DNA from 2 places in the Streptomyces sp. NPDC005574 genome. Region 2 is predicted to be linked to the other one. Evidence: predicted binding sites of a transcription regulator. Region 2 holds the regulator's gene; the other holds the start of a gene.
The links. Region 2 encodes HrcA, which represses chaperone genes, less so after heat shock. Its sites were predicted from a motif close to TTNGCACTCNGNNNNNCNGAGTGCNAA; they were not measured.
Positions count from the first base shown of each region.

Region 1 (9,156 bases), on a different contig from region 2:
AGCACCCGAACGGGCCGGTCGACGAGAACGCGCACGACCTCTGCCTGCTGTGCGAGACGCGGCGCCGGGCGGCTCGCCGCTCCGAGTTCAACGGTCCGGCGCCGCTCGCCCGGACCGGCGAACGGGCGTCGTCCCGCTACGGCGTCCGCGAGGACCGGCCGCAGCCGCAGCAGCGGTGGCTGCCCGAGCAGTGGAACGGGCAGGCGTGGCAGCTGTGCGGCACCCCGCGCCGCGACCGGCGCGAGGCGGAGCTGTATCTCGCCGCCGCGCGCCGGGGCCCCCGGGCGGCCATGGCCTACCGGCTGGTGCACGAGTTCACCGACTACGAGGTGCTGCGGGTGTGGGGCACCCCGGTGCACGTCGACATCGAGCCCCTCGGCAACCTGTAGGGCCTCCCCTCGGCGGCCCGGGGAGCCGGGTCAGCTCAGGGTCTTCAGGGCCGACGCGTCGTACGGCTTCAGTTCGTCCAGGCGGTCGCCGAGGACCTTCGCCGCCCACTCCGGGTCCTGGAGCAGGGCGCGGCCGACGGCCACCATGTCGAACTCGTCGCGCTCCAGGCGGTCGAGGAGGTCGTCGATGCCCTTGAGCGGGGAGCCCTCGCCCATGAAGCCCTTGATGAAGTCGCCGTCCAGGCCGACCGAGCCGACGGTGATCGCGGGCCGGCCGGTGAGCTTCTTCGTCCAGCCGGCGAGGTTGAGGTCGGAGTCGTCGAACTCGGGCAGCCAGTAGCGGCGGGTGGAGGCGTGGAAGGCGTCGACGCCGGCCGCGGCGAGCGGGGCCAGGATGGCCTCCAGCTCCTCCGGGGTCTCGGCGAGGCGGGCGTCGTAGGCCTCCTGCTTCCACTGGGAGTAGCGGAACAGGACCGGGAAGTCGGGCGAGACGGCCGCGCGGACCGCGGCGACGATCTCCGCCGCGAACTTCGTCCGGGCCACCGGGTCGCCGCCGTAGGCGTCCGTGCGCCGGTTGGTGCCCGCCCAAAGGAACTGGTCAACGAGGTAGCCGTGGGCGCCGTGCAGCTCCACGCCGTCGAAGCCGATGCGCTCGGCGGCCGCGGCGGCCTCGGCGAACGCGCCGATGACGTCGTCCAGGTCGCGCTGGGTCATCGCCTTGCCGGTGCCCTCGGTGCCGTCGACCCGCAGGCCGGAGGGGCCGACCGCGGGAGCCTCGGCGACGGGGGGCTCGCCCTGCTTGCGGACCATGCCGATGTGCCACAGCTGCGGCACGATCCTGCCGCCCGCCGCGTGCACGGCGTCGGCCACCTTCGCCCAGCCCGCGAGCTGGTCCTCGCCGTGGAAGCGCGGGACGCGGTCGCTCTGTCCGGCCGACTCGTGGCCGACGTAGGTGCCCTCGGTGACGATCAGGCCGACCCCGGCGGCCGCGCGACGGGCGTAGTACGACCGCACGTCCTCCCCGGGCACGCCGCCCGGGGAGAACATGCGGGTCATGGGCGCCATCGCGATGCGGTTCGGGACGGTCAGGCCGTTGATGGACAGCGGCCGGGAGAGGAGCTGGGCGGCGCGGGAGGCGGCGGGCGTGGTGGCGGTCACGTGGAGGGCTCCTGAGGGTGCGTACGACAGACGGATGGGAGAAACCGGACGGTATGTGCACATGCATTGAGTCCGCGTCAACCACAACCGCCCGGCCGCGATCCTCATTCCGCGGCCCCCGGCCGCGGGCCTGTGATCCCGGACACGACCGGTCCCGTGCCCGACCGGTCCCGGACACGACCGAGGGCGGCACCCCCTGTCTCCAGGGGGTGCCGCCCTCGGTACGAGCGGACCGGGTCCGAGCCGTCAGGCTCAGAAGTCCATGTCACCGCCCGGCATGCCGCCGCCGGCCGGCGCGGCGGACTTCTCCGGCTTGTCGGCGATGACGGCCTCGGTGGTGAGGAACAGCGCGGCGATGGACGCGGCGTTCTGCAGGGCGGAACGCGTGACCTTCGCCGGGTCGATGATGCCTTCGGCGATCATGTCGACGTACTCACCGGTCGCGGCGTTCAGGCCGTGACCGACGGGCAGGTTGCGCACCTTCTCGACGATGACGCCACCCTCGAGACCACCGTTGACGGCGATCTGCTTGAGCGGGGCCTCCAGCGCGAGCCGCACGGCGTTGGCGCCGGTCGCCTCGTCACCAGTGAGCTCCAGCTTCTCGAAGACCGAGGAAGCCTGGATGAGCGCCACGCCACCACCGGCGACGATGCCCTCCTCGACGGCCGCCTTCGCGTTGCGAACGGCGTCCTCGATGCGGTGCTTGCGCTCCTTGAGCTCGACCTCGGTGGCGGCACCGGCCTTGATGACGGCCACGCCGCCGGCCAGCTTCGCCAGACGCTCCTGGAGCTTCTCGCGGTCGTAGTCCGAGTCGGAGTTCTCGATCTCGGCGCGGATCTGGTTGACCCGGCCCTGGACCTGGTCGGCCGAGCCGGCGCCGTCCACGATCGTGGTCTCGTCCTTGGTGATGACGACCTTGCGAGCGCGGCCCAGAAGGTCCACGGACGCGTTCTCCAGCTTGAGGCCGACCTCCTCGGAGATGACCTCGCCGCCCGTGAGGATGGCGATGTCGCCGAGCATGGCCTTGCGGCGGTCACCGAAGCCCGGGGCCTTGACGGCGACGGACTTGAAGGTGCCACGGATCTTGTTGACGACCAGCGTCGACAGGGCCTCGCCCTCGACGTCCTCGGCGATGATCAGCAGCGGCTTGCCCGACTGCATGACCTTCTCCAGGAGCGGGAGCAGGTCCTTGACGGCACCGATCTTGGAGTTGGCGATCAGGATGTACGGGTCGTCGAGCGACGCCTCCATCCGCTCCATGTCGGTGGCGAAGTACGCCGAGATGTAGCCCTTGTCGAAGCGCATACCCTCGGTGAGTTCCAGTTCCAGACCGAAGGTCTGGGACTCCTCGACGGTGATGACGCCTTCCTTGCCGACCTTGTCCATCGCCTCGGCGATGAGCTCGCCGATCTGGGTGTCGGCGGCGGAGATGGAGGCCGTGGAGGCGATCTGCTCCTTGGTCTCGACATCCTTGGCCTGCTCGAGCAGGGCACCGGAGACGGCCTCGACGGCCTTCTCGATACCGCGCTTGAGGGCCATCGGGTTGGCGCCGGCGGCTACGTTGCGCAGACCCTCGCGCACCAGCGCCTGGGCGAGCACGGTCGCCGTGGTCGTACCGTCGCCGGCGACGTCGTCCGTCTTCTTGGCGACTTCCTTGACCAGCTCGGCGCCGATCTTCTCGAACGGGTCCTCGAGCTCGATCTCCTTGGCGATGGAAACACCATCGTTGGTGATCGTGGGCGCGCCCCACTTCTTCTCGAGGACGACGTTACGGCCCTTGGGGCCGAGGGTGACCTTGACGGCGTCGGCGAGCTGGTTCATCCCGCGCTCGAGACCGCGCCGTGCCTCCTCGTCGAACGCGATGATCTTGGCCATGTGAAGTGGTCCTCCCGGACAGGGGGTGGATTTCTCCGGACCGCGCTGGCGCCCGCGACGGACGGCTCGCCGACCCTGTGGTTCCTTGCCCCACCTGGCCTGCGGGCCTCACCGACCCGATCCTCGTTGTCACTCTCACCTGCAGAGTGCTAACGCCAATGATTAGCACTCGCCCATGCCGAGTGCAAGCGCCTGCCCGGGATCGAGGGGGCGCTCCGCGGGGCGCGAACGGCGCGCGATCGGCGTGCGAGCGGGTCCCGGACACGCCGAAGGGCTCGTAACCCATGACTCCCCATGGGATACGAGCCCTCCGAAGAAGAACAGAAGAACGACGCTGTCAGTCGGCGCGTGCTTCAGCCGGTCGCCAGTCGGACCATGTCCGCCTGCGGCCCCTTCTGGCCCTGCGAGATCTCGAAATCGACTCGCTGACCCTCTTCCAGGGTGCGGTAGCCGTCCATCTGAATCGCGCTGTAGTGGACGAAAACATCCGCACCACCGTCGACCGCGATGAAGCCGTACCCCTTCTCCGCGTTGAACCACTTGACGGTGCCCTGAGCCATGCCTAACTCCCCTATTACTGGCCCTTGCGCGGACCCGCACTTCGCGGATCCGGGTCAGACCTCACCCCCCCACATGGACGGGGGCGTGCGCCGGAACGCGTCGACCGCGGCCGAATGTATCTGCCCAACTGCCCTCTGCAACAGGTCAATCGGACGAGAATTCCAGGCATGACCGGTCGGGAATGTACGGAGAATTCGCCCGAACTCAGGGCAAGTCGGGCTCCACAAAAGGAGTGAATGGCGCAAAATACCCGCACACTTTGGCCATTTATCGTCGCACGCGGAGCCTGAACTCATATGCGTCCGTCATGCGGAAGACCGCGGGTTCCCCAACTGTACCGCGCTCAACCATACAGAATTGCCCCCTCCGCTTCTCTCGCGGAGGGGGCAATCACATGAACTCCTGGTGATCGGCATTACCGAGGGTAATGATCGGCCTCGGTCAGCCGCCGGCCACGGCCGGGATGATCGACACGCCGGCGCCGTCGGGGGTGGCCGTCTCCAGCCCCTGCTCAAAACGCACGTCGTCGTCGTTCACGTACACGTTGACGAAACGGCGCAGCTTTCCCTGGTCGTCCAGGACCCGGGCGGCGATACCGGTGTGGTTCTTCTCCAGGTCCGTGATGACCTCGCCGAGGGTCCCGCCCTCGGCCGTCACCTCGGCCTTGCCGCCGGTGTAGGTGCGCAGGATGGTGGGGATGCGGACGTTGACGCTCATACGGTGTGACCTCCGGTCGGATGGAACCCTGAAGGGGGCGCGGGGCCCCGTGGGTGTGCGGCTCCGCCGCGTGGCGCGGCCGGCCCCGGCGCCCGCGCGGACGGGCGACGGGCGGGCGGCGCGGGTGACGGACGACGACTAGCCGAGACCGGCGTCCCGGAACGACTCCAGACTGGGGCGGATGGTCGCCGTCAGTCCCGTGTCCGCCACCGCGTCCAGCGTCTTGAGGCCGTCACCCGTGTTGAGCACGACCGTCGTGAGGGTCGGGTCCAGCAGACCGCTCTCGATGAGCTTCTTCGTGACGCCGACCGTCACGCCGCCGGCGGTCTCGGCGAAGATGCCCTCGGTCCGGGCGAGCAACCGGATGGCGTCCACGATCTGCTCGTCGTTCACGTCCTCCACGGCGCCGCCCGTGCGGCGCGCGATGTCCAGGACGTACGGCCCGTCGGCCGGGTTGCCGATGGCCAGCGACTTGGCGATGGTGTCCGGCTTCTGCGGCCGGACGACGTCGTGGCCCGCCTTGTAGGCCACCGACACCGGGGAACAGCCCTCCGCCTGCGCACCGAAGATCTTGTACGGCCTGCCCTCGACCAGCCCGAGCCCGATCAGCTCCTGAAGACCCTTGTCGATCTTCGTGAGCTGGGAGCCGGAGGCGATCGGCACCACGAGCTGGTCGGGCAGCTGCCACCCGAGCTGCTCGCAGATCTCGTACGCCAGCGTCTTGGAGCCCTCGGCGTAGTACGGCCGCAGGTTGACGTTGACGAAGCCCCAGCCCTCGCCGGCCGGGTCACCGATCAGCTCGGAGCAGAAGCGGTTCACGTCGTCGTAGTTGCCCTCGATGCCGACGAGCTCGCCGCCGTACACCGCGGCCATGACGACCTTGCCCTGCTCCAGGTCGTGCGGGATGAACACGCAGGAGCGGAAACCGGCCCGGGCGGCGGCGGCGCCGACCGCGCCGGCCAGGTTGCCGGTGGAGGAGCAGGACAGGGTGGTGAATCCGAAGGCGCGGGCGGCCTCGATGGCCTGCGCGACGACACGGTCCTTGAAGGAGTGCGTCGGGTTGCCGGAGTCGTCCTTGACGAACAGCCTGCCGGCGTCGACGCCCAGCTCGCGGGCCAGGTTGTCGGCCCGCACGAGCTTGGTCCAGCCGGGGTTGATGTTGGGCTTGTCCGCCACGTCGGCCGGGACGGGCAGCAGCGGCGCGTACCGCCAGATGTTCGCCGGTCCCGCCTCGATGCGCTTGCGGAGTTCCTCGGTGTCGTAGGCCGAGAAGTCGTAGGCGATCTCGAGCGGGCCGAAACACTCCTCGCAGGCGAAGACCGGGCCGAGGGGCACGCGGTGGCCGCATTCGCGGCAGGAGAGCGCGGCAGCGGGGCCGAGGTCTACGGAGTCGGTGGTGCTTGCAACGGTCTGCACAGCCATGGAGGCGAGGCCCTTTCCTCATCTTCCTCACGACGCGTTTCGCCATGAGACGGATTTGGCACCTTCCCTAGCCGGGAGCCTCGCGTGATGATCAACAGTGATCCACGAGACCGGCTGGAGGGTTGCCGGGGCTTCAACGGGCCGTATCCCTCTGCCCCTCTGGATGAGCGGTATGTAGTTGTACGCGCAACGACCCCCGACATGCGATGGTCATCAGCGTTGTTCAAGACTGTAACCGAAGGCCAGGACAGTTGAGAGAGTCGTCCGCACCGCGAGATGGATCACAGCTGATCCACTTCTCGCCGACAGAACGCAGAGGAGCCGCGCACCGTGCTGGAAGAAGTCGAGCGCTGGCTGAGCACCCGCTCCTGGTCCATGACCAGTCGCCCGCTGCACAAGATCCTGGCCGCGAAACGCATGACGGGCCAGACGGTCTCCGTCGTGCTGCCCGCGCTCAACGAGGAGGAGACGGTCGGTGACATCGTCGCCGTGATCCGTCACGACCTCATGCATCAGGTCCCGCTCGTCGACGAGATAGTCGTCGTCGACTCGGGGTCGACCGACCGCACCTCCGAGGTGGCCGCCGCGGCCGGCGCCCGGGTCGTCCACCGCGACGACATCCTGCCGCACATCCCGCCCGTGCCGGGCAAGGGCGAGGTCCTGTGGCGCTCGCTCCTGGTGACCGGCGGGGACATCGTCTGCTTCATCGACGCGGACCTGAAGGAGTTCTCCTCCGACTTCGTCTCCGGGATCGTGGGGCCGCTGCTCACCGATCCCGGCGTCGACCTCGTCAAGGCGATGTACGACCGCCCGCTCGGCGGCCGGGCCGGCCAGGGCGGCCGGGTCACCGAGCTGATGGCCCGCCCGCTGCTGAACATGCACTGGCCCCAGCTGGCCGGTTTCGTGCAGCCGCTCGGCGGCGAGTACGCGGCCCGCCGCTCCCTCCTGGAACAGCTCCCGTTCCCGGTCGGCTACGGCGTGGAGCTGGGCATGCTGGTCGACGCGCTGCACCTGGTCGGCCTCGACGCCCTGGCCCAGGTCGACGTCGGGGTGCGCAAGCACCGCCACCAGGACGGCCAGGCGCTGGGCCGGATGGCCGCCGCGATCTACCGCACGGCCCAGCTGCGGCTGGCCCGCGGCCACCTGATCCGCCCCTCCCTCACCCAGTTCGAACGGGGCGAGGACGGATTCGAGCCGCGCACGTACTCCGTGGACACCGAGGAACGGCCGCCCATGGTGGAGATCGCCGAGTACGCCACCCGCAAGGTGGCCTGACCGGGCCGGGTCCGGGGGCCGTGCGCGCACCGGGCCGGTCCGGGCGCGGCCCCGGACCCCGCCGCCGTACGTCGGACCGCACGTTTGAGCGTTTACGGGCCGGGCTAGGTTGAGGCGTATGGCTTCCACCCGCGCTGCTCAGGGCGCCCAGGTACTCGTCGCGTCCAACCGCGGCCCGGTCTCCTACGACGTGCGTGAGGACGGCTCGCTGCACGCCAGGCGTGGCGGCGGCGGGCTCGTCTCCGGCCTGTCCGCGATCGGGCCCGACGCCGGCGCCCTGTGGGTGTGCTCCGCCCTCGGCGACGGCGACCGCGAGGCGGTCCGGCGCGGGGTCGGCGAGGACGGCGTACGGATGCTGGACATCCCCGCCGACGTGCACGCCGACGCCTACAACGGCATCGCCAACTCGGTGCTCTGGTTCGTCCACCACATGCTGTACCAGACCCCGCTGGAGCCCGTCTTCGGCGCGGAGTTCCGCCGCCAGTGGGCGTCGTACGAGACCTACAACCGGGCCTTCGCCGAGGCGCTGGCGCAGGAGGCGGCCGAGGGCGCGGCGGTCCTCGTGCAGGACTACCACCTGTGCCTGGTGCCGGGCATGCTCCGCGAACTCCGCCCCGACCTGCGGATCGCACACTTCTCGCACACGCCGTGGGCGCCGGACGCCTACTTCCGCATCCTGCCCGACGACATCCGGGCCCAGCTGGTGCGGGGCCTGCTCGGCGCCGACCAGCTCGGCTTCCTCACCTGGCGCTGGGCGACCGCCTTCGCCGAGTGCGCGCAGGCCCTCGACGACGGCATCGGGCGGGAGTGGCCGCAGCAGGGGCCGCGGACGCTCACGCACGGCGGCGGGGCGTCCGGGCGCCGGACCCGGATCGGGGTGCACGGCCTCGGCGCCGACGCCGAGTTCCTGCGCGCCCGCGCCCACGAGACGGACGTCGAGGAGCGGATCACGGCGCTGCGCGGCGAGATCGGCACGGCCCCGGACGGCAGCCCGCGCAGGACCATCGTGCGGGTGGACCGCACCGAGCTGTCGAAGAACATCGTGCGGGGCCTGCTGGCGTACCGGCAGCTGCTCGACGACCACCCCGAGTGGCGCGAACGGGTGACGCACGTGGCGTTCGCCTACCCCTCGCGGCAGGACCTCGCCGTCTACCGGGACTACACGGCCGAGGTGCAGCGGGTGGCCGAGGAGATCAACTCCCGCTACGGCACGCCCGGCTGGACCCCGGTCGTGCTGCACGTCAAGGACGACTTCGCGCGGTCCCTGGCCGCCTACCGGCTCGCCGACGTGGCTCTGGTCAACCCCATCCGGGACGGCATGAACCTGGTGGCGAAGGAGGTACCGCTCGTCTCCGACGAGGGGTGCGCGCTGGTGCTGTCCCGGGAGGCGGGGGCGTACGAGGAGCTGGGCGAGGACGCGATCGTCGTCAACCCCTACGACGTGAGCCAGACGGCGCGGGCGCTGCACACCGCGCTCCGCATGCCGCAGGGCGAGCGCGGTGAGCGCGCGAAGCGGCTCGCCGCGGCCGCCACCGCGCTCCCGCCGGCCCAGTGGTTCCTGGAGCAGCTGACCGCGCTGCGGGAGATTCAGCCCAGCTGAGCGGCGAGCCCGGCGAGCAGTGCCACGACGCCCGCCGGGCCGTCGACCACCAGGTCCGCCCGCTCCCGCAGTTCGGCCACCTCGTCGCTGCCGCTGCACACCAGCAGCCCCGGGGTGCCGTCGGAGCGGAGCTTGTCGACGGCCGTGAAGGCGGGCAGG
Region 1 covers NZ_JBEXCW010000002.1:160,601-169,756, forward strand. The annotation lists gene ABZT03_RS02400 (hypothetical protein) at 1-389, shown strand, start outside; gene ABZT03_RS02405 (NADH:flavin oxidoreductase) at 420-1,547, opposite strand; gene groL (chaperonin GroEL) at 1,800-3,422, opposite strand; gene ABZT03_RS02415 (cold-shock protein) at 3,776-3,982, opposite strand; gene ABZT03_RS02420 (MoaD/ThiS family protein) at 4,425-4,700, opposite strand; gene thrC (threonine synthase) at 4,839-6,122, opposite strand; SAM riboswitch class I at 6,138-6,292, opposite strand; gene ABZT03_RS02430 (glucosyl-3-phosphoglycerate synthase) at 6,453-7,397, shown strand; gene ABZT03_RS02435 (trehalose-6-phosphate synthase) at 7,516-8,997, shown strand; gene otsB (trehalose-phosphatase) at 8,985-9,156, opposite strand, start outside.
Region 1: the regulator HrcA is predicted to act here: its motif matches at 3,585-3,611, upstream of groL (chaperonin GroEL).

Region 2 (9,156 bases):
ACAGCCGCTCGTCGAGCCGGCCGTAGCGCACCAGGTCCCGCCTCACCCGCTGCGACTCGGCGTTGAAGTGCAGGCTGCGGTCCATGATCTGGTTGAACACCGCGGTGAGTTCGGCCACCATCCCGTGGCCGGTCTCCGGCACCTTGGTGAAGTCACCGTCGCGGGCGGCGGTCATCGCGGCGAGCAGAGGACGCAGGTCGGATGCTCGAATATGAACGCCGTTCTGTCCGTCTTCGAGCACATGCGTAGCACTGTTCTCACTCATGGCGGCCCACTTCGGTAACTCGGCGCTTATGGGCGGGGCCAGTCTGTCACTCTGTCGCCATCGACCGAGGCGTATTCGTCCGAACCGTTCGGGGAGCTGTCCATGGGGGCCATACCGGCGCAACGGGAGACCGCTTCCCGTGCCTCCGAGGCGCCCGGGAGCGAGACCCCGGATCACTCCGGCACGTCCACGCAGGCCCCGGACGCGCCCGCGTCGGCGCCCATACCCACGCCCGCCCCTGCGCCAGCGCCCATACCCACGCCCGCCCCCGCGTCGGCACCCCCGCCCGTGTCCGGACCGGCACCCGCGCCTGTGTCCGCCTCCGCCGTCGCCGAACTTCCGTCGCCCGCGCAGCCGTTGGCGCCCGTCGATCCGCTCGTGTCAGCCGGCCGCCCGGCCCCCGCCCGGTCGCCGGCCCCCGCCGAACCCCCACCCCCCGCGAGATCCTCAGACCCCGACACACCCTCCGCCCGCGCCGAGGCGCATGCCGCGCTGCCCGGGAGTTCGGCCGCGCCGGGCTGCGCCCGGGCGCTCGTGCGGGACTCGCTCGCGGAGTGGCGCGAGCGTGGGCTGCCCGGCACGCAGCACCTCACCGGCCGTCTCGCCGACGACGCCGTGGTGGCCGTCAGCGAACTCGTGACGAACGCCGTCGTGCACGCGGGCACCGACGTCGAGCTCGCCTGGCGGCTGGAGGCGGACACCGGCGCGCTCGTCGTGGAGGTGGCCGACCACCACCCGTCCCGTGCGCCGCGCGGCGCCGACGCCGAACCGCCGTACGAGACACCGGAGTACGGGCGCGGGCTGCGGCTGGTGGCCGCGCTCGCCGAGTCCTGGGGCATCACCTACCGCACCGGCGCCAAGACGGTGTGGGCGCGGCTGCCCGCCGAGGGCAGGCCGGCGGGCGCGGCGAAGGTGGCGTACGTCGGGGAACGCGCACTCCAGCGCGGTCTGCGCGTCGCCGGCATCCTCGCGCCGGAACCGCTGCGGGCCGAGCAGGACCGGGAGTGGCTCGACCGGGGTGCTCTGTCCTTCCTGGCCGAGGCGTCCGACCTGCTCGCCGGGCAGCTCGACGAGAACCTGGTCGCCGCTCTCGCCGGACAGCTGATCGTGCCGCGTCTGGCCGACTGGTGCGCGGTGTGGATGGAGGACGAGGTGATGGGGCGCTGGGGGTCGCCCGGCGCGGGGGAGTCCGAGGGCGCGGGAGGCTGGGGCGAGGGCGGCGGGTTCGCCGCCGGGCCGCGGCTCGCCCGCGTCTGGCACGGCAGCGAGAACCGGATCGAGGAGCTGCGCCGGGCCCTGGAGAAGGACCCGCCGGGCCCGGCCGGTGACCTGCGCTCGGGGCCGGTCCCCTTCCCGTGGCCCGGCGAGGCGCTCGGCCCGCACGGAACCCACGGCTCCGCGCTCGCCTACCGGCTCGTCGCCGGCGGCCGCCCGCTGGGCACCCTGGTCATCGGCCGGGCCGGCCTGCTGCGCTTCCCGGACGAGATCACCGGGCTGGTCGAGGACCTCGGCCGCCGGGTGGCGCTCGCCATCGGCGCGGCCCGCCAGTACGCCCGCCAGGCCACCATCAGTGCCGTACTGCAGCGCGGGCTGCTGCCCGGGGCGGTGGCGGAGATACCCGGGGTGCGCAGCGCCCTGGTCTACGAGCCCTGCGACATGGGCGGACCGAGCGGCGACTTCTACGACCTCTTCCCGGGCGGCGACGGCCGCTGGTGCTTCGCGCTCGGTGACGTCCAGGGCAAGGGCCCCGAGGCCGCGGTCGTCATCGGCCTGGCCCGGCCCTGGCTGCGGCTGCTGGCCCGGGAGGGCTACCGCGTCGCCGACGTCCTCGACCGCCTCAACCAGCTCCTCCTCGACGACGCGACGGAGGCCGCGGACGCGGCGGCCCGCGCGCTGGTGGCCGCGGGCGGCGGACCTGCGCTCCCCGGCGATGGCCCCCAGAACCGTTTCCTCTCCCTTCTCTACGGCGAGCTGGTCCCCTTCGACGGCGGGGTGCGCTGCACGCTCGCCTCCGCCGGGCACCCGCTGCCGCTGCTGCTCGGGTCGGGTGGCGAGGTCTGCACGGCCGCCCGGCCGCAGACCCTGCTCGGGGTGGTCGAGGACGAGACGTACGTCAGCGAGACCTTCGTGCTGCGGCCCGGCGACAGCCTGCTGTGCGTGACCGACGGTGTGACCGAACGCCGCTCCGGCTCCCGCCAGTTCGACGACGGCGACGGCCTCGCGGCGGCGCTCACCGGCTGCGTGGGGCTGAGCGCCCAGCTGATCGCGGAGCGCATCAAACACCTCGTGCACGACTTCGGCACGGGGCCACCGGAGGACGACCTCGCACTCCTGGTACTCCAGACGGAATGACACCGCGCCCGGCTCGGAGGTCCGCCGACCGGCCGACGCCCGCACGCCGGCGCGGGCGCGAGTGGCCGGACGGGGGCGGGGCCCTGCGACCGCGGGTGCCCGCCGTCGTCGTAGGGCGGTGGAACGGATGGGCGGCGGCCCCGGTCCCCGCCCCGACACGCCCACTCCCCCCGGTGCTGGACAATGGGGGGCATGCCTTCCGCTCTTCCCGACGGTGAGCCCGTTCCCGGTGACGGTGCGCTGCCCGCGTCCGCGCTCGCCGGGGCCGCCGACCGCCCTCTCGGGTTCTACCTGCACGTTCCCTACTGCGCGACCCGCTGCGGCTACTGCGACTTCAACACCTACACGGCGACCGAGCTGCGCGGCACGGGCGGGGTGCTCGCCTCCCGGGACAACTACGCGGACACCGTGATCGACGAGATCCGCCTGGCCCGCAAGGTCCTCGGTGACGACCCGCGCCCGGTCCGCACGGTCTTCGTCGGCGGCGGCACGCCCACCCTGCTGGCCGCGGGCGACCTCGTACGGATGCTGCGCTCGATCCGTGAGGAGTTCGGGCTGGCACAGGACGCGGAGGTGACGACGGAGGCGAACCCGGAGTCGGTCGACCCGGCGTATCTCGCGGCCCTGCGGCACGGCGGCTTCAACCGGATCTCCTTCGGCATGCAGAGCGCGCGGCAGCACGTCCTGAAGGTGCTGGACCGCACGCACACCCCGGGCCGCCCCGAGGCCTGCGTGGCGGAGGCCCGCGCGGCGGGCTTCGCGCACGTCAACCTCGACCTGATCTACGGCACCCCCGGCGAGTCCGACGACGACTGGCGGGCCTCGCTCGAGGCGGCGCTCGGCGCCGGTCCCGACCACGTCTCGGCGTACGCCCTGATCGTCGAGGAGGGCACTCAGCTGGCCCGCCGTATCCGCCGGGGCGAGGTGCCCATGACGGACGACGACGTGCACGCCGACCGCTACCTGATCGCCGAGGAACTGCTGTCGGCGGCGGGCTACGACTGGTACGAGGTGTCGAACTGGGCCACCTCGGACGCGGGCCGCTGCCTGCACAACGAGCTCTACTGGCGCGGCGCCGACTGGTGGGGCGCGGGCCCCGGAGCCCACAGCCACGTGGGCGGCGTGCGCTGGTGGAACGTGAAACACCCCGGGGCGTACGCGGCGGCGCTCGCGTCGGGGCGCTCACCCGGCGCCGGGCGGGAGATCCTCTCCGCGGAGGACCGCCGGGTGGAGCGGATCCTGCTGGAACTGCGGCTGCGGGAGGGCGTGCCCCTGTCGCTGCTGCGCGAGGCGGGGCTCGCCGCGGCGGGCCGGGCGCTGTCCGACGGACTCCTCCAGCGACGGCCCTACGACGAGGGAGCGGCGGTGCTCACCCTGCGGGGACGGCTGCTGGCGGACGCGGTGGTCAGGGACCTGGTCGACTGACCCGCGCCCTGCGGCCCGGCGCGGCCCCGCGTCTCCGTCAGGCGTCCGCCGTCACGGTCAGGCGTCCGCCGTCACGAAGTCGATGAGTTCTTCGACCCGGCCCAGCAGCTCCGGCTCCAGGTCCCGGTAGGAGTGGACCCGCGACAGGATGTGCTGCCAGGCCGCGCCCGTGTTCTCGGGCCAGCTCAGCGCCCGGCACACGCCCGTCTTCCAGTCCTGGCCGCGCGGGACGCGGGGCCAGGCCGCGATGCCGACGGCCGACGGCTTCACCGCCTCCCAGACGTCGATGTAGGGGTGGCCGACGACCAGCGCGTGGTCGCTGGTCACGGACGCGGCGATCCGGGACTCCTTGCTGCCCGGCACCAGGTGGTCCACCAGCACGCCGAGTCGGGCGTCGGGCCCCGGCGCGAACTCGGCCACGATGGCGGGCAGGTCGTCGACGCCCTCCAGGTACTCGACCACCACGCCCTCGATGCGCAGGTCGTCGCCCCACACCCGTTCGACCAGTTCGGCGTCGTGCCGGCCCTCGACGTAGATGCGCCCGGCGCGGGCCACGCGCGCGCGTGCGCCGGGGACGGCGACCGAACCGGACGCGGTGCGGGTGGGCCGTACCGGAGCCTGTCCGGTGGGCCGGACGAGCGTCACCGGGCGGCCCTCCAGCAGGAAGCCGCGCGGTTCCATGGGGAAGACGCGGTGCTTGCCGAAGCGGTCCTCCAGGGTGACCGTGCCGGCCTCGCAGCGGACCACCGCGCCGCAGAAGCCGGTGCCCGGCTCCTCCACCACGAGACCCGGCTCCGCCGCCACCTCGGGCACAGGCTTGGGCTTCTTCCACGGCGGGGTCAGGTCCGGAGAGTACAGACGGCGCTGCGGGCCCGGAGCGCCCTCGTTGGAGGGGCGGTGGCGGGAGACGGGTGGGAGCATTCGGATGACGATAGGAGAAGCGCCCGGGCGGCCCTACGAGGGTCCCCGCGACACGCCGAAGCGGGCCGCCAGGGCGTCCCGCTGCGCCCGTACGAACACCGCGTCCACCACGGCCCCGTGGCCCGGCACGTACAGGGCGTCCGCGCCGCCGAGGGCGAGCAGCCGGTCGAGGGCGGCGGGCCACCGGGCGGGTACGGCGTCCGGGCCGGCCTGCGGCTCACCGGACTCCTCGACCAGGTCGCCGCAGAACACCACCCGCGGGTCGCCCGGCACCACCACCGCCAGGTCGTGCGCGGTGTGGCCGGGACCCGCGTCCGCCAGCAGCACCTGCCTGCCGCCCAGGTCGAGGGTCCGCTCACCGCGCACGAGGTGCCCGGGCGGGGTGAGCGCGTCCGCGGCCTCGCCCGCCGTCCCTTCGCCCAGCCCGTTGCGCACCGCGTCCGCGCGCAGCTCCTCCCGGCCGGCCGGCCCGGTCACCGCGTCGAAGCCGGCCGCGCCGAACACCTCCACGTCCGGGAACGCCGCCGCCCCGAAGACGTGGTCGAAGTGGGGATGGGTGAGCGCGAGATGGGTCACATCCCGGCCGGCCAGCTCCTTCGCCCGCGCCCGCAGCAGCGCGCCCTCCGCGAGAGCGGACCCGGCGTCCACCAACAGGACCGCGTCCGCCCCGACGACCAGCCCGGCCGTGCAGTCCCAGCCCGGCAGCCTGCACCGCCCGACCCCGGCCGCCAGCCGCTCCCACCCGAGCTCTTCCCAAGTCACCGTCATACCGCGACGCTAGGCCGTGTCACACAGGTCGCGGCCGTCCCGCGGGCGAACGCCGGGACTTTTTCGACACGTTCCGGGCGGTGTCCGGCGGCTCTCGCCGGGCAGGTGACAGGAGTGGCCGGTCGTGAGCCGGGGTGCCGGCGGCGAGCGGTGCGACCGGCCTTGCCCGGGGTGCACCCCCCGGCCGTACACTGGGCGGGTCAGTGCTGGCACTCGGACGGACAGAGTGCCAGGAGCAGGGCCCGGGGGACGACGTCTGGAGGTGAGCGCGGTGCTGAGTGAACGCAGGCTCCGGGTGCTGCGCGCCATCGTCCAGGACTACGTGGGCACCGAGGAGCCGGTCGGTTCCAAGGCGCTCACCGAGCGGCACAGCCTCGGCGTCTCCCCGGCGACCGTGCGCAACGACATGGCGGCCCTGGAGGACGAGGGGTACATCGCCCAGCCGCACACCAGCGCCGGGCGCATCCCCACCGACAAGGGCTACCGGCTGTTCGTCGACAAGCTCGCGGGCGTGAAGCCGATGACCGCGCCCGAGCGGCGCGCCATCCAGAACTTCCTCGACGGCGCGGTCGACCTCGACGACGTCGTGGCGCGCACCGTGCGGCTGCTCGCCCAGCTCACCCGGCAGGTCGCCGTCGTGCAGTACCCCTCGCTGACCCGCTCGACGGTGCGGCACGTGGAACTGCTCGCGCTGGCCCCCGCGCGTCTGATGCTCGTGCTGATCACGGACACGGGCCGGGTCGAGCAGCGGATGGTGGACGCACCCGCGCCCTTCGGGGAGGCGTCGCTCGCGGATCTGCGGGCCCGGCTCAACAGCCGGGTCGCCGGCCGCCGCTTCAGCGACGTCCCGCGCCTCGTGGAGGACCTGCCGGAGGCGTTCGACATCGAGGACCGCGGTACGGTCACCACGGTGCTCTCCACCCTCCTGGAGACGCTTGTCGAGGAGAACGAGGAGCGGCTGATGATCGGCGGCACCGCCAATCTGACCCGCTTCGGACATGACTTCCCCCTCACCATCCGGCCGGTGCTGGAGGCACTGGAGGAGCAGGTCGTGCTTCTCAAGTTGCTGGGTGAGGCGGGGGATTCGGGCATGACCGTACGCATCGGTCACGAGAACGCCTATGAGGGACTCAACTCCACTTCTGTGGTGTCGGTCGGTTACGGTTCGGGCGGCGAGGCAGTAGCCAAGCTCGGCGTGGTCGGACCGACCCGCATGGATTACCCGGGAACGATGGGAGCGGTACGCGCAGTGGCACGGTACGTCGGACAGATCCTGGCGGAGTCGTAAGTGGCCACGGACTACTACGCCGTTCTCGGCGTGCGCCGCGACGCGTCGCAGGAAGAGATCAAGAAGGCCTTCCGGCGGCTCGCGCGCGAGCTGCACCCGGACGTCAATCCGGACCCGAAGACCCAGGAGCGGTTCAAGGAGATCAACGCCGCCTACGAGGTGTTGTCGGACCCGCAGAAGAAGCAGGTCTACGACCTCGGCGGCGACCCGCTCTCGCAGGCCGGCGGCGGCGCGGGCGGCTTCGGGGCCGGCGGCTTCGGGAACTTCTCGGACATCATGGACGCGTTCTTCGGTACGGCGTCGCAGCGGGGCCCGCGCTCACGCACCCGGCGCGGCCAGGACGCGATGATCCGGCTGGAGATCGAGCTCGACGAGGCGGCCTTCGGCACCACGAAGGACATCCAGGTCGACACGGCGATCGTCTGCACCACCTGCAACGGTGAGGGCGCGGCGCCGGGCACCTCCGCCCAGACGTGCGACATGTGCCGCGGACGCGGTGAGGTGTCGCAGGTCACTCGGTCCTTCCTCGGCCAGGTCATGACCTCGCGGCCGTGCCCGCAGTGCCAGGGTTTCGGCACCGTGGTCCCCACCCCGTGCCCGGAGTGCGCGGGCGACGGACGGGTGCGCTCGCGCCGGACGCTGACCGTGAAGATCCCCGCCGGTGTCGACAACGGCACCCGCATCCAGCTCGCGGGCGAGGGCGAGGTCGGCCCCGGCGGCGGTCCCGCCGGCGACCTCTACGTCGAGATCCACGAGTTGCCGCACTCCACCTTCCAGCGGCGCGGCGACGACCTGCACTGCACGGTCACCATCCCGATGACGGCGGCCTCCCTCGGCACCAAGGTGCCGCTGGAGACCCTCGACGGGATGGAGGAGGTCGACATCCGTCCGGGCACCCAGTCCGGCCAGTCGATCCCGCTGCACGCCCGGGGTATCACGCACCTGCGGGGCGGCGGCCGCGGCGACCTGATCGTGCACGTCGAGGTCATGACCCCGAGCAAGCTGGACCCGGAGCAGGAGCGACTGCTGCGGGAGCTCGCCAAGCTGCGCGGCGAGGAGCGGCCCACCGGGCAGTTCCAGCCCGGTCAGCAGGGGCTGTTCTCCCGGCTCAAGGACGCCTTCAACGGGCGGTGACGGGCGCTGGGTGAGACCCTCCGCCCGGCGCCGCCGACGGCCCGTGCCGGGCGGCCGGCGGATTCGGACTTGTCCGGCGGGCGTGACAACATGCCGTCATGTCCACCGCACTGACCGATCTCTGCCCCCATCCGATCGTGCAGGCTCCCATGGCGGGCGGCGTCTCCGTCCCGCAGCTCGCCGCCGCCGTGTCCGAGGCGGGCGGGCTGGGCTTCCTGGCCGCCGGGTACAAGACGGCGGACGGGATGTACCAGGACATCAAGCAGGTGCGGGGGCTCACCGGCCGGCCGTTCGGCGTGAACCTCTTCATGCCGCAGCCGGAGTCCCGGGCCGGCGCGGGCGGCCCGGCCGGCACCGCGCCCCCCGCGCCGGCGACCGTGGACGTCTACGCCCACCAGCTGGCCGGCGAGGCCACCTGGTACGACACCGAGCTCGGCGACCCCGACAGCGGCCGCGACGACGGCTACGACGCCAAACTCGCCGTACTGCTGGACAACCCGGTGCCGGCGGTCTCCTTCCACTTCGGCGTGCCCGGCCCCGACACCCTGGAGGCCCTGCGCCGCGCCGGCACCCTGACCCTGGCCACCGCGACCACCGTGGAGGAGGCCCTCGCCGTGCAGCGGGCGGGCGCCGACGCGGTGATAGCGCAGGGCGTGGAGGCGGGCGGCCACCAGGGCACCCACCGCGACGACCCGGAGGCCGACGGCTCCGGCATCGGACTGCTGTCGCTGGTCGCCCAGGTGAGCGAGAGCGTGGACCTGCCGGTCGTCGCCGCCGGCGGCATCATGCGCGGCAGCCAGATCGCCGCCGTGCTCGCCGCGGGCGCCCACGCGGCCCAGCTCGGCACGGCCTTCCTCGCCACCCCCGAGTCCGGCGCGCACGCCGTGCACAAGCAGGCGCTGACCAACCCGCTGTTCGTGCGCACCGAGCTGACCCGCGCTTTCTCCGGCCGGCCGGCCCGCGGCCTGGTCAACCGGTTCATGCGCGAGCACGGCCCGTACGC
Region 2 covers NZ_JBEXCW010000019.1:22,107-31,262, reverse strand. The annotation lists gene ABZT03_RS15485 (HAMP domain-containing protein) at 1-175, opposite strand, end outside; gene ABZT03_RS15480 (ATP-binding SpoIIE family protein phosphatase) at 758-2,617, shown strand; gene hemW (radical SAM family heme chaperone HemW) at 2,810-4,042, shown strand; gene ABZT03_RS15470 (DUF3097 domain-containing protein) at 4,100-4,963, opposite strand; gene ABZT03_RS15465 (MBL fold metallo-hydrolase) at 4,997-5,731, opposite strand; gene hrcA (heat-inducible transcriptional repressor HrcA) at 6,003-7,019, shown strand; gene dnaJ (molecular chaperone DnaJ) at 7,020-8,153, shown strand; gene ABZT03_RS15450 (nitronate monooxygenase) at 8,252-9,156, shown strand, end outside.